DNA from 4 places in the Streptomyces sp. NPDC039462 genome. Region 2 is predicted to be linked to each of the others. Evidence: riboswitches for the same ligand, from Rfam matches in the RefSeq annotation. Region 2 holds a riboswitch; each other region holds the start of a gene.
The links. A riboswitch is a leader RNA that binds a small molecule or an ion and turns the genes downstream of it on or off. The one in region 2 is predicted to bind cobalamin.
Positions count from the first base shown of each region.

Region 1: another riboswitch for cobalamin. It lies ahead of ACZ7LU_RS20895 (energy-coupling factor ABC transporter permease); the one in region 2 lies ahead of ACZ7LU_RS36505 (ABC transporter substrate-binding protein).
Region 3: another riboswitch for cobalamin. It lies ahead of cobN (cobaltochelatase subunit CobN); the one in region 2 lies ahead of ACZ7LU_RS36505 (ABC transporter substrate-binding protein).
Region 4: another riboswitch for cobalamin. It lies ahead of metE (5-methyltetrahydropteroyltriglutamate--homocysteine S-methyltransferase); the one in region 2 lies ahead of ACZ7LU_RS36505 (ABC transporter substrate-binding protein).

Region 1 covers NZ_JBVKAO010000003.1:819,368-822,566, forward strand. Annotated here, with positions in the region: gene ACZ7LU_RS20885 (ArsR/SmtB family transcription factor) at 1-483, opposite strand, end outside; gene ACZ7LU_RS20890 (hypothetical protein) at 691-999, shown strand; cobalamin riboswitch at 1,226-1,409, shown strand; gene ACZ7LU_RS20895 (energy-coupling factor ABC transporter permease) at 1,440-2,168, shown strand; gene ACZ7LU_RS20900 (energy-coupling factor ABC transporter substrate-binding protein) at 2,168-2,575, shown strand; gene cbiQ (cobalt ECF transporter T component CbiQ) at 2,582-3,199, shown strand, end outside.
Region 2 covers NZ_JBVKAO010000009.1:244,500-247,698, forward strand. Annotated here, with positions in the region: gene ACZ7LU_RS36500 (FecCD family ABC transporter permease) at 1-865, opposite strand, end outside; gene ACZ7LU_RS36505 (ABC transporter substrate-binding protein) at 862-1,830, opposite strand; cobalamin riboswitch at 1,875-2,006, opposite strand; gene ACZ7LU_RS36510 (M67 family metallopeptidase) at 2,010-2,432, opposite strand; gene ACZ7LU_RS36515 (amino acid permease) at 2,519-3,199, opposite strand, start outside.
Region 3 covers NZ_JBVKAO010000001.1:262,758-265,956, forward strand. Annotated here, with positions in the region: gene cobN (cobaltochelatase subunit CobN) at 1-1,912, opposite strand, end outside; cobalamin riboswitch at 1,954-2,077, opposite strand; gene ACZ7LU_RS01035 (hypothetical protein) at 2,220-2,351, opposite strand; gene ACZ7LU_RS01040 (cobalamin biosynthesis protein CobG) at 2,361-3,199, shown strand, end outside.
Region 4 covers NZ_JBVKAO010000001.1:1,986,754-1,989,952, reverse strand. Annotated here, with positions in the region: gene ACZ7LU_RS07970 (hypothetical protein) at 1-467, shown strand, start outside; gene ACZ7LU_RS07965 (hypothetical protein) at 626-1,423, shown strand; cobalamin riboswitch at 1,515-1,735, shown strand; gene metE (5-methyltetrahydropteroyltriglutamate--homocysteine S-methyltransferase) at 1,902-3,199, shown strand, end outside.

The DNA of each region.
Region 1 (3,199 bases), on a different contig from region 2:
GAGCCTGCGGGTCCGGTCGACCTGGGCGAGCCTGTCGATGCGTGACCAGTACGGCGCGATGAAGTGCTGGTGGGCATGGGCGACCGTGTCCGCCAACTCTCCCACCAGGGAAGGGTCCCGGCCGAGTGAGCGGACGGCCGGCGAGAGGCCCCGGGTGCGGCCGGGCGCCCACTGCCGCAGATCCTTCCGGACGCGGTCGGCAGGTGTGCCGCGCAGCCGGTCGACCAGGTCGTCCGGGTGGCCCTCGCCGCTCAGGTCCAGGAAGTCCACCGCCGCGCCGGTGGCGGGGATCAGCTCGCACAACGTCCCTATCCGGGGCGGCAGATGCCGGGCCGCCCGGCTGCGCCAGGCGTCGAACCGGACCGGGTGGGAGCGCTCCTGGAGCAATCGGACGGCGATCTCCAGTTCGAGCAAGGGCCGTGGCGCCGCGGCCAGTCGGGTGCGGGCCAGGTCTTCGGCGGTGAGGTGGATACGCAACGTCACCCGGGCGATCCTCCTCGCGGCCTTCGATTCGGGCCAGCCCGAAACGAGTCGATCAGTGGCGGCCGGCGGCCAACACTGGCGGGGCCGGGAGAACGCAGCACCGTCCCGGCCAGGGGGGGAGGACGGCGCCGCGCGGCACCTCGCTGCCCGCGGCGCCGGTGCCCGCCCCCGTTCTCCCACCGCTCCACTCCGACGGAAGGAAAATCTGTGCGTCACATGAAGAAGGCCGCCCTGCTCGTGTCCGCGACGGCTCTGACCACCGCGCTCGCTGCCACGCCCGCGGTGGCCGACACGCACGGGAGCAGCGCTCCGAAGGCCACCGCGTCCTCCGCCGCGAGCGAGGCGGCCGACAGGTCCGCGGACGAGTTCGGCGCGATGTCGTGGATCTATGTGGGCACCTACCGCACCCTGTCCGCGTGCGAGGCCGACGGCCGGAACTCCATCTACTCCGAGTGGGACTGCAAGAAGAACCCCAGCAGCGGCAAGTGGCAGCTGTGGGTGAACGACGAGTCCTGATCGACTGTCGAAGGCGCTGAGGCGCTGAGGCGCTGAGGCGCTGAGGAGTTGAGAACGACCGGCCATTGAGCGTCCAGGGCCCCCACCCCGAGGGTGGGGGCCCTGGACGTTCGGGGCCGCCAGACCTACGCATGGCCTCTGAGCAGGGGCGTACGCGGTGGTGGTGTGCGCTCGGGTGTGACACCGGCGCGACCGCCGTGCAAGTTGTCAGGGCGATTTTTGCGCACTAGTGTCACCACGCCTTGGTGCTCGGGAAATCCGGTGTGATGCCGGTGCGGCCCTCGCCACTGTGATCGGGAAGTCCGGCTCCAGCCCTCGCGGCAGCCACTGGGTACACGCGTACCCGGGAAGGCGGAGTCCGGTCGGTACGACCCGTCAGCCAGGAGACCGGCCAAGGCACGTTGTCCATCCACGAGGTGCTGGAGAGGGTCTGCTGAGCCATGCACATAGCCGAGGGTTTCCTCCCGCCGGCGCACGCGATCGCCTGGGGCGTAGCGTCCGCGCCGTTCGTCGTCCACGGAGTCCGCTCCCTGACCCGTGAAGTCAAGGAACATCCGGAGAGCACGCTGCTCCTCGGAGCCTCCGGGGCCTTCACGTTTGTCCTTTCCGCGTTGAAAATCCCCTCGGTGACGGGCAGTTGCTCGCATCCGACGGGGACCGGGCTCGGGGCGATCCTGTTCCGGCCACCGATCATGACGGTGCTCGGCACCATCACCCTGCTCTTCCAGGCACTGCTGCTCGCCCACGGCGGACTCACCACCCTGGGCGCCAACGTGTTCTCCATGGCGATCATCGGCCCCTGGGCGGGTTACGCGGTCTACCGGCTCCTGAGGCGGTACGACGTGCCGCTCATGGTCACCGTGTTCTTCGGGGCGTTCGTCGCCGACCTGACCACGTACTGCGTCACCAGTGTCCAGCTGGCCCTGGCGTTCCCCGACCCCGGCAGCGGTTTCCTGGGCGCCCTGGGCAAGTTCGGCGGCATCTTCGCCGTCACCCAGATCCCCCTGGCGGTCAGCGAAGGCCTGCTCACCGTCCTGGTGATGCGCCTGCTCGTGCAGTCCAGCAAGGGCGAGCTCACCCGCCTCGGCGTACTGCTGCAGCGCAAGCAGGCGGACACCACGAAGAAGGCGGACACGACGAAGAAGACCGAGACGGGGGCCAGCGCCTGATGAGCCGGAACGCGAAGATCAACACACTGCTGCTCCTCATCGTCGCCGCGCTCGCGGTGCTTCCCCTGGCGCTCGGTCTCGGCGACGACGAGGAAGAGCCGTTCGCAGGCGCCGACGCCCAGGCCGAGACGGCGATCACCGAGATCGACCCGGACTATGATCCATGGTTCTCGCCGCTGTACGAACCCCCGTCCGGGGAAGTCGAGTCGGCGCTGTTCGCTCTACAGGCGGCCATCGGCGCGGGCGTCCTCGCCTACTACTTCGGGCTGCGCAAGGGCCGCCGCCAGGGCGCGGAACAGGCCCGGGCGGAAGCGGCACGGCCCGAAGCGGCGCGGCCGGAGGCGTCGGACGGCTCCGACGAGCCGGTCGACGCGGGCGGCCCCCGGTCCGGGACCGAGCGGGTCTGACCCGGCGTGCTGCCCATCGACGCGGCGGCGCACAGCAGTCGCTGGCGCCGCCGGCATCCCGTGGACAAGGCCGTGCTCGGTCTCGGCCTCACCGTCCTGGCCATCTCGCTGCCGCCCTGGCCGGGCGCCGTCCTGGTGCTGGTCGCCGCACTCGCCCTGCTGCTGGGCCCGGCGGGCGTGCCGCCGGGCAAACTGTGGCGCGCCTACCGCGTGCCGCTCGGCTTCTGCGTGACCGGCGCCCTGACCCTGCTCATTCAGGTCGGCGGTCCCGGCGGGTTCGTGGCGTTCGCGGACGGCGGCCCGGCGCGGGCGGGCGGTCTGCTCCTGCGGACCTCCGCGGCCTCGCTCGGCGTGCTCCTGTTCGCCTTCACCACGCCCATGTCGGACCTGCTGCCCCGCCTGGTGAAGGCGGGGGTGCCCGCGCCGGTCGTGGACGTGGCGCTGGTCACGTACCGGATGAGCTTCCTGCTCCTGGACTCCATGAGCCGGATCCGGCAGGCGCAGGCCGCCCGGCTCGGCCACACCACCCGCGCCGCCACCTGGCGTTCCCTCGCCGGTCTCGGCGCCACCGCGTTCGTGCGCGCCTTCGACCGGGCGAGCCGGCTGCAGGCCGGGCTCGCCGGG
Region 2 (3,199 bases):
GGAGCAGCGCGCGGTGCGCGGCGCCGACCAGCATGCGGGCGGCGTGCGGCACCATGAGGCCGACGAAGCCGATGGCTCCGCTGTACGCGACGAGGACGCCGGTCAGGAGCGAGGCGAGGACGAAGACGCCGGCGCGGAAGCGGGCGGCGTGCAGGCCGAGGACGGTGGCGCCCTCCTCCCCGGCGAGGAGCAGGTCGAGGGGCCGGGCCATGGACACCAGGAGGGCCGTGCCGACGGCGAGGGTGGCGCAGGGCAGGGCGAGCATGTCCCAGCGGGCGCTGCCGAGGCCGCCCAGCGTCCAGTACAGGACTTCCTTGAGGTGGTCCGCGCTGTCGGCGGTGACGAGGATGAGGCTGGTCAGCGCGGTCAGGATGTACGAGACGGCGACGCCCGCGAGGATCAGGCGCCCGGTGGCGAAGCTGCCGCCGCCGCGGGCCAGGGCGTAGACGAGGACGAGGGAGAGCAGCGCGCCCGCGAAGGAGGCGGCCGGGATCGTGACGGTGGTGGACAGGGCCGCGCCGAGGCCGAAGACGCTGCCGAGCACGATCGCGCAGACCGCGCCGACGGAGGCGCCCGAGGAGACGCCGAGCAGGAACGGGTCGGCGAGGGGGTTGCGGACGAGGGCTTGCAGGACGGTGCCGATGACCGCGAGCCCGGCGCCCACGGTCGCTCCGAGCAGGACCCTGGGCAGGCGGACGTCCAGCACGATCGTGCGGAACGGGGAGGGTTCGGCGCGGCCCGTGAGGATGTCCAGGACGTCGGCGGCGGGGATGCGGACGGAGCCGAGGGCGAGACCGGCCACGAGCGCCACCGCGAGGGCCGCGCAGAGCGTCGTCACGACGGTGGCGTAGCGCAGGTGCTTCACAGCTGTGCCGCCAGCTTCCTCACCGCCTCGGGCGCTCGTACTCCCGTGACCATGTCGGAGAGCCGCAGGACCGCGAAGCGCTTGTTCTTGACGGCGGGGACGTCCTTGAGGACCGGGTCCTCCAGGAGGCGCTTCTTCTTCTGGGCGACCGTCGTGGCGCCGTAGTCGAGGATCAGGATGGTCTCGGGCCTGCGCTCGACGACCGATTCCCAGGACGCGTCGCTGAAGGACTTGTCGACGTGGGCGAAGATGTTGCGGCCGCCCGCCCGCTCGATGATGTCGTTGCCGATGCCGCGGCCGCCCGCGGTGAACGCCGTCTTGTCGCCGCTGTCGTAGACGAAGACGGAGAGCGGCTTCTTGTCCTTGGACTTCTCGGCGGTGGCGGCCAGTTCGCGCTGGGCGCCCTTCACCCACCGGTCGGCGCGGGCCCGCACCCCGAAGGTGGAGCCGACCTCGCGGACCTCGCGGTAGACGTCGTCCATGGAGACGGGCTTCTTGGCGCAGCCCTCTACGTTGAGGCGGCTCTCGATGCCGGACTTGGCGAGTGCCGAGCGGCTGCGGCCGTCGCCGGGGAGGAAGGCGCTGGCGTAACCGCCATAGACGAAGTCGGGGTTGGCGGAGAGCAGCTTCTCGTAGGAGGGGTACTCCTTGGCGAGCATCGGGAGCGACTTGTAGGCCTTCTCATACTTCGGGAGGACCTTGTCGTCGAGGTAGGCGGTGCCGGCGATGTGGTCCTTCAGACCGAGTTCCAGCATCACTTCGGTGGTGTGCTGGTTCATGGTGACCGCGCGCTTCGGAGGTGCGTCGTAAGTGGTCTTCACGCCGCAGTTGGTGACGGTGTACGGGAATCCGGCGGCCTTGGCGGCGGGCTTGCCGTCACCGCCGTCACCGCCCGGGCCCGAGGAGCACGCGGCGAGCGGGACGAGCAGGGCCGCGGCGGCCAGGGCACGTATCGGTCGGGACATGGCTGAACTGCCTCCTCCAGGGGATTTCCGCGTCCCCTGCGTCGTGTGGAGGAAGGCGGCAGGTCAGTTCCTGACTCCCCCGCCCCGGCCGGCGTGTGCCGGTGGGGCGGGGTCACAGTGGCGGGACCGTGCCGGGTTCGCACCGGCTTCCTGGGTCCTGCCGCCCTCGTGAGTAAAGCTCAGTATGCCTGTACGACCTTTACGTCTTCCTCGGTGACCTCGCCGTCGACGATCCGGTACGAGCGGAACTGGAAGGGGCCCGCGTCGTCGGTGTCCGCCGTGGAGACCAGGACGTAGTGGGCGCCGGGTTCGTTGGCGTACGTGATGTCGGTGCGCGAGGGGTAGGCCTCGGTCGCCGTGTGCGAGTGGTAGATGATCACCGGCTCCTCGTCGCGGTCGTCGAGCTCGCGGTAGAGCTTGAGCAGGTCGCCCGAGTCGAACTCGTAGAACGTGGGCGAGCGCGCGGCGTTGAGCATCGGGATGAACCGCTCGGGGCGGCCGGTGCCCGCCGGGCCCGCGACCACGCCGCACGCCTCGTCGGGGTGGTCCTGGCGCGCGTGCGCGACGATCTGGTCGTGGAGGGCCTGGGTGATGGTCAGCATGGCGCCAGGATAAGCAGAGGGGCCCGCGCGTACCGGAGTGTGGTACGCGCGGGCCCGAATGCTGGACAGCGGCCTTGGGGAGCCGGTCAGTCCTTGGAGAGGCGGTCGCCGGTGGAGGCACCCGCGGAGGCGTCCTCGGAGAGGCCGATCTTCCGCTTGTTGAACGCCGCGGCCTGCGGGTTGCGGCTCTTGAGGACCAGGTAGGAGACGCCGAGGATCGCGGCCCAGACCGGAGCGGCGTACAGCGAGATCCGCGCGTCCTTGTCGACGCCCATCATCACGATGACCATGCCGATGAAGAGCAGCGCGAACCAGCTGGTGTACGGGGCGCCCGGGGCCCGGAAGGTGGACTGCGGCAGCTCGCCGCGGTCGGCCTTGCGGCGGTAGCGGATCTGGCAGGCCAGGATCATGATCCAGGCCCACATGCCGGAGATGGTCGCGAAGGAGACGACGTAGTTGAACGCCTCGCCCGGCCACTGGTAGTTGATCCAGACGCCGACCAGCATGAACGCGGCGGAGGCCGTGGTGCCGATGAGCGGCAGGCCGTTCTTCGTCAGCTTGGTGAAGAACTTCGGGCCCTGGCCGTTCATCGCCAGGTCGCGCAGCATGCGGCCGGTGGAGTACATGCCGGAGTTGCAGGAGGAGAGCGCGGCGGTGAGGACCACGAAGTTCACGATCGCGGCGCCGACGCCGAGGCCCATCTTCTCGAAGGCCGCGACGAACGGCGAGACGCCGGGCTGGAAGTGCGTCCACGGCACGACCGACAG
Region 3 (3,199 bases), on a different contig from region 2:
CGTGGTCGAGCTTCGCGGCCTGGATGAGCGTCCAGATCTGCGCGCGGATCGCCGGCAGTTTCGCCGGGTCCATGGAGCTGATCTGCGCGTACTCGTCGAGGAGCTGCTCCAGGCGCGCGATGTCGCCGTAGGAGTCGGCGCGCGCCATCGGCGGCACCAGGTGGTCGATGAGCGTGGCGTGCACGCGGCGCTTGGCCTGGGTGCCCTCGCCCGGGTCGTTGACCAGGAAGGGGTAGATCAGCGGCAGGTCGCCGAGCGCGGCGTCGGGGCCGCAGGCGGCGGACAGGCCCGCGTTCTTGCCGGGCAGCCACTCCAGGTTGCCGTGCTTGCCGAGGTGGATCATCGCGTCGGCGCCGAAGCCGCCGTCGGCCGCGGGCGCCGCGATCCAGCGGTACGCCGCCAGGTAGTGGTGCGACGGCGGCAGGTCCGGGTCGTGGTAGATCGCGATGGGGTTCTCGCCGAAGCCGCGCGGCGGCTGGATGAGGATGAGGAGGTTGCCGCGGCGCAGGGCGGCGAGCACGATGTCGCCCTCCGGGTCGCCGCCGTTGCCGACCCGTGAGCGGTCCAGGAACATCTCGCCGGGCGGCGGCCCCCAGTGCTGCTCGACCGAGTCCCGCAGCTCCTGCGGCAGCGTCGCGTACCACCGCTTGTAGTCGGCGGCCGGGATGCGCACCGGGTTGGCGGCGAGCTGCTCCTCGGTGAGCCACTCCTGGTCGTGGCCGCCCGCGTCGATGAGCGCGCGGATCAGCTCGTCGCCGTCACCGGAGACGAGGCCCGGGATGTCGGCCTCGGGGCCGAAGTCGTAGCCCTCGGCGATGAGCCTGCGCAGGAGCGCGACGGCGGACGCGGGGGTGTCGAGGCCGACCGCGTTGCCGATGCGGGAGTGCTTGGTGGGGTACGCGGAGAGCACCAGCGCGAGGCGCTTGTCGGCGGCCGGGATGCGCTTCAGGCGCGCGTGCCGTACGGCGATGCCGGCGACCCGGGCCGCCCGCTCGGCGTCGGCCACGTACGCGGGAAGGCCGTCCTCGTCGATCTCCTTGAAGGAGAAGGGGACCGTGATGAGGCGTCCGTCGAACTCGGGCACCGCGATCTGGCTCGCGGCGTCCAGCGGCGAGACGCCCTCGTCGTTCTCCTCCCAGGCCGAACGCGACCCGGTCAGGCAGAGCGCCTGGAGGATCGGCACGTCGAGGCCGGTCAGCGCGCCCGCGTCCCACGACTCGTCGTCACCGCCCGCCGACGCCTCGGCGGGCCTGGTGCCGCCCGCCGCGAGGACGGTCGTCACGATGGCGTCGGCGGCGCGCAGCTCGTCGATCAGCTCGGGCTCGGGGGCGCGCAGCGAAGCCACGTACAGCGGCATCGCGCGGGCGCCCGCGTCCTCGAGCGCGCCGCACAGCGCGTCCACGAAGGCGGTGTTGCCGCTCATGTGGTGGGCGCGGTAGTAGAGCACGGCGACCGTGGGGCCCTCGACGTCGGCGCGGGCGGTGCGCTCCAGCGGGCCCCAGGAGGGGGCGGCGGCGGGCGGCTCGAAGCCGTGGCCGGTGAGCAGCACGGTGTCGGAGAGGAAGCGGGCCAGCTGCTCCAGGTTGGCGGGGCCGCCGTGCGCGAGGTAGGCGTGCGCCTCGGCGGCGATGCCGATCGGCACGGTCGACGACGCCATCAGCTGGGCGTCGGGCGCCTGTTCACCGGTGAGCACGACGACCGGAAGGCCGGTGGCGATGAGCTGGTCGAGGCCATCCTGCCAGGCGCGGACGCCGCCGAGGAGGCGTACGACGACGAGGTCGACGCCGTCCAGCAGCGCGGGCAGCGCGTCGAGGTCCAGACGGGACGGGTTGGCGAACCGGTAGTCGACCGGGCCTCCCGCCGCGCGGGCGCTGAGCAGGTCGGTGTCGGAGGTCGACAACAGCAGAAGCATGCGGGCGCAGGCCTTCCTCGGGGTGTCCGCGCCCCGGGTGGTCGTATGGACGGCAGGAGTTCCTGGCTCACCCCACGCGGGTGGGGCTCACAGTGGCGGGACCGCGCCGGATTCGCACCGGGCTTCCTCCCTGGGGTCCTGGTGGACCCACGCCGTCGCTGGCGTCGGCGGACCTGGAGGCCCGCCGCCTGCATAGTAAGTCCTGCCCGCCGCCGATGGGGCGGCCACCTGCCAGGACGGTCCGTCTCGGGAGGCGACCGGCCGGATCCGCGTGGGTATGCTCGCCGCCATGCCGCCCACCCGAGCATCATCCCCAGACCAGGGCGAATCCCTCATACGTGACCGGGGTGACGCCTGCCCCGGAGCCCTCCGCCTGCACCTCGCGGACGACGGGCGCCTCGCCCGACTCCGGCTGCCCGGCGGGCTCCTGACGGGGCATCAGGCCTCCGTGCTGGCAGCCGCGGCGGAGCGTCTGGCGGACGGGAACCTCAGCGTCACCTCGCGCGGCAACATCGAGCTGCGCGGCCTCGGCGACGCGTGCGGCGGCGAACTCTCCCGGCTGCTCGCGGACGCCGGCCTGCTGCCCTCCGAGCGCCACGAGCGGGTGCGGAACGTGGTGGCGTCCCCGCTCGCGGGAACCGACGGACTCGGCCACGCCGACGTGCAGTTGTGGGCCCGTGAGCTGGACCGACTCCTGTGCGCGGAGGAGTGGACGACAGCGCTCTCCGGCCGCTTCCTGTTCGCCCTCGACGACGGCCGCGGGGATGCGGCCGGGCTCGGCGGCGATGTGACCTTGATCGCAGAATCCGGCGGGACTGCGGTCGTACGTCTCGGGGGCCACGCCTGCCGGGTCGCCGGGGCCGACGTCCCGCGCGCCGCCCTCGCCGCCGCCCGGGCCTTCCTCGACGCCGCGCGCGAGGCGGGCAACGGGGCCTGGCGGGTGCGTGAACTGCCCGACGGGACGACCGCGGACCTGGCGGGAGCACTGGCCCGGGTCGACGTCTCCGCCACTCCCGCCGACGTCCCGCTGCCGTCGCTCGCCGCGCCGCCCGCCCCGGGCGTCGTCGGCCGCGCGGTGGTGGTCCACGCCCCCCTCGGCCGCGTGAGCGCCGCCCAGTGGCGGGCCCTCCTGCCGCTCCCCGCCGACGAGCTGCGCGTCACGCCCTGGCGCGGCTTCGTGCTCCCTGGCTTCGCCGATGGGGCCGCGGCCCGCGCACGGCTGGCCGCGCTGGCCGCCGCCGGATACGTCACCGCATCCGACTCGCCCTGGCTGGGCGTCGGCGCCTG
Region 4 (3,199 bases), on a different contig from region 2:
TGCAACGCTTCGTCGCCTACTACCAACGCCACCCCGCCGAACAAGTGGTGTTGCGCCCCGCCCCGGCGGGCGCCGCAGCGTGCGGCAACAAGATCTCCGCCACGGACGCGAGCGTCGCGCCGGGCTCGTCGATCGGCTTCTACGGCACGTGGCCCGACGCGCCGGCCACCGTGGAACTGCGCGCCGCGGAGCTGACGAACCCGATCTCCCTGGAGCCCTTCGGCGACGAGGACGACAAGGCGAGGTGCTGCAAGGACGGGACGGTATCGGTGGACCTTCCAGGAGCCGACCGTTTTGAGGGGCGGCGTCCGACGGCCATCGACGTGACGCTCGTGACGAAGAGCGGCGCCAGGGTGACGAAGCGGGCGGCGTTCACCCTCGACTGGAGCGGCGTCCCGCAGCCTCCCTCGCCCTCCTCCGGGTCATCCGCCTCCGCCTCGCCCACGTCCGACGCGCTGTCCCGATGAGTGAGCCTCCGGAGCCACGACCGGAACCCGAACCGGAACCGCCCGCCGACCCTGAGCCGGCACCCCGGCCCGCCCCCGCACCGGAGCCCACCCCGGCTCCTGATCCGGTTCCGGATCCGGCCCCTTCCCCGGCCCCCTCCCCACCCCCCATCGGCTGGTTGGAGCTCGTCGGCGCCATCGGCTCCCTCGTCACCCTCCTGACCGCGGTCCTCTTCTACTTCGGCTGGGCGAGCACCGACGCCGAGACCAAGGCCCTCGGGCTGCGCGACACCGTCTTCCACTTCTCCACCAGCGACTACCTGTTGCGCAGCGTCGGAGCCCTCTACCTCCCCGCCTGGTTCGCGGCGGGCGTCGCGCTCGGCACGCTCGGACTGCTGCGCTGGGCGGCGGGCGCACCGGAGCGGCTGGCCCGCGCCGTGCGCGTGCTGCGGTTCGCGTGGGCGGTGCCCCTCGTCCTCGTACCGCTGTATCCGCTCAACCCCTGGCTGTTCGACCTGTTGCTGCCGCTCACCGCGATCGGCGGCTTCGCGCTCAACGCGTACGCCCGCACCCGTGACCGCCGGGACCTGCGGCTCTGGGGGCTCACCCTCTTCATCTGCGTCCTGTCGCTGTTCTGGGCCGTGTCGACGTACGCGGCGATCGCGGGCCGCGGCCGGGCGGAGCTGACCGAGCGGACCCTGCTCAGCGACTTCCCGGCTGTCGCCGTCTTCAGCGAGAAGGATCTGATGATCCGCGGCGGCGGCAGCTGCTTCCGTCGCGTCACCGACAAGGGCAGCCAGTACGCGTACGAGTACGGCGGGCTGCGGCTGTTCCACGTCTCCGGAGACCGCGTCTTCCTCGTCCCCCGCTACTGGACGCCCGAGGACGGCACCCTCTACGTCCTCAAGGAGGGCCCGGGACAACGCGTCGACCTGCTCAGCGGGACCGGCCGCCGGGCACGGGAGTGCCGGGGATAGCCGATCCGGTGGGGCCACGCGTGTGGCGCCGCGTGTCGCACCTCACTTTTCGGATCCTGCCGTGACCCGGCCCACCGGTGGACGGCGTCGTAAAGTGATCAGCGCAGCTGGTTCGCCCCGTCCGCCAGGCGGGAGCGTCGCAAGAGGGAACCCGGTGGGAATCCGGGACTGCCCCGCAGCGGTGAGCGGGAACGACCGCCGTCACACGCACTGGGACCGGAGACCGGTCCTGGGAAGCGACGGCCAGTAGGCGTCCTCCCCCGTGAGGATGTGCCCGCGAGTCCGAAGACCTGCCCGCTGTCCGCGCGCGAACCGTTTCGGGCGCGGATATCCCGGTGACCTCGAGGGCGGGTCGGCGCACACATCGGACGGACGGCCGCGCCACCCGCGCGATCCCTCACCTGTCCGGTCGGTCGCCCCTTCGCGCTCTCGTCCCGTCCCCGGGATCTCAGGGATTCATCTCGCGAAGGAGATCTCCGTGACCACCAAGCCCGCAGCCGCGGCAGCACGGGCCACCGTGTACGGCTACCCCCGCCAGGGCCGCAACCGCGAACTGAAGAAGGCGATCGAGGGCTACTGGAAGGGCCGCGTCACCGCCGACGCCCTCCGTACCGCCGCCGCCGACCTCCGCCGCGCGAACTGGCAGGAACTCGCCGACGCCGGCATCGGCGAAGTCCCGACCGGCGACTTTTCGTACTACGACCACGTCCTGGACACCACCGTCATGGTCGGCGCCGTCCCCGAACGGCACCGTGCCGCGGTCGAGACGAACACGCTCGACGGCTACTTCGCGATGGCGCGCGGCACGCAGGACGTGGCGCCGCTGGAGATGACGAAGTGGTTCGACACGAACTACCACTACCTGGTGCCCGAGTTGGGTCCTGGCACGGTGTTCAGCGCCGACTCCACCAAGCAGGTCACCGAGTTCAAGGAGGCCCGGGCGCTCGGCCTCGCGGCCCGGCCCGTCCTCGTCGGCCCTGTCACCTACCTGCTGCTCGCCAAGCCCGCGCCCGGGGTGGCTCCCGACTTCGACCCGCTCACCCTCCTCGACCGTCTCCTGCCGGTGTACGCCGAAGTCCTCGCGGACCTGCGCGCGGCGGGTGCCGAGTGGGTCCAGCTCGACGAGCCCGCCCTCGTCCAGGACCGCACGCCGGCCGAACTGAACGCGGCCGAGCGCGCCTACCGCGACCTGGGCGCCCTCACCGACCGCCCCAAGCTCCTTGTCGCCTCGTACTTCGACCGGCTCGGCGACGCACTGCCGGTGCTCGCCAAGGCCCCGGTCGACGGCCTCGCCCTCGACTTCACCGGGGCGGCCGCCGCCAACCTCGACGCGCTCGCCGCCGTGGGCGGCCTGCCCGGCAAGCGGCTCGTCGCCGGTGTCGTCAACGGCCGCAACATCTGGGTCAACGACCTGGAGCAGTCCCTGGCCACGCTCGGCACCCTGCTCGGACTCGCCGACCGGGTCGACGTGGCCGCCTCCTGCTCACTCCTCCACGTCCCCATCGACACGGCCCTCGAACGTGACATCGAGCCGCAGATCCTGCGCTGGCTGGCCTTCGCCCGCCAGAAGACCACCGAGATCGTGACCCTCGCCAGGGGCCTGGCGCGGGGCACGCACACGATCTCCACCCAACTCGCCGCCAACCGCGCCGACCTGGCGTCGCGGGCGGGCTCCCCCATCACCCGCGACCCGGCCGTCCGCGCCCGTACCGAAGCCGTCACCGACGCCGACGCACGGCGCTCCCAGCCGTACGCGGAGCGGGCCGCGGCCCAGCG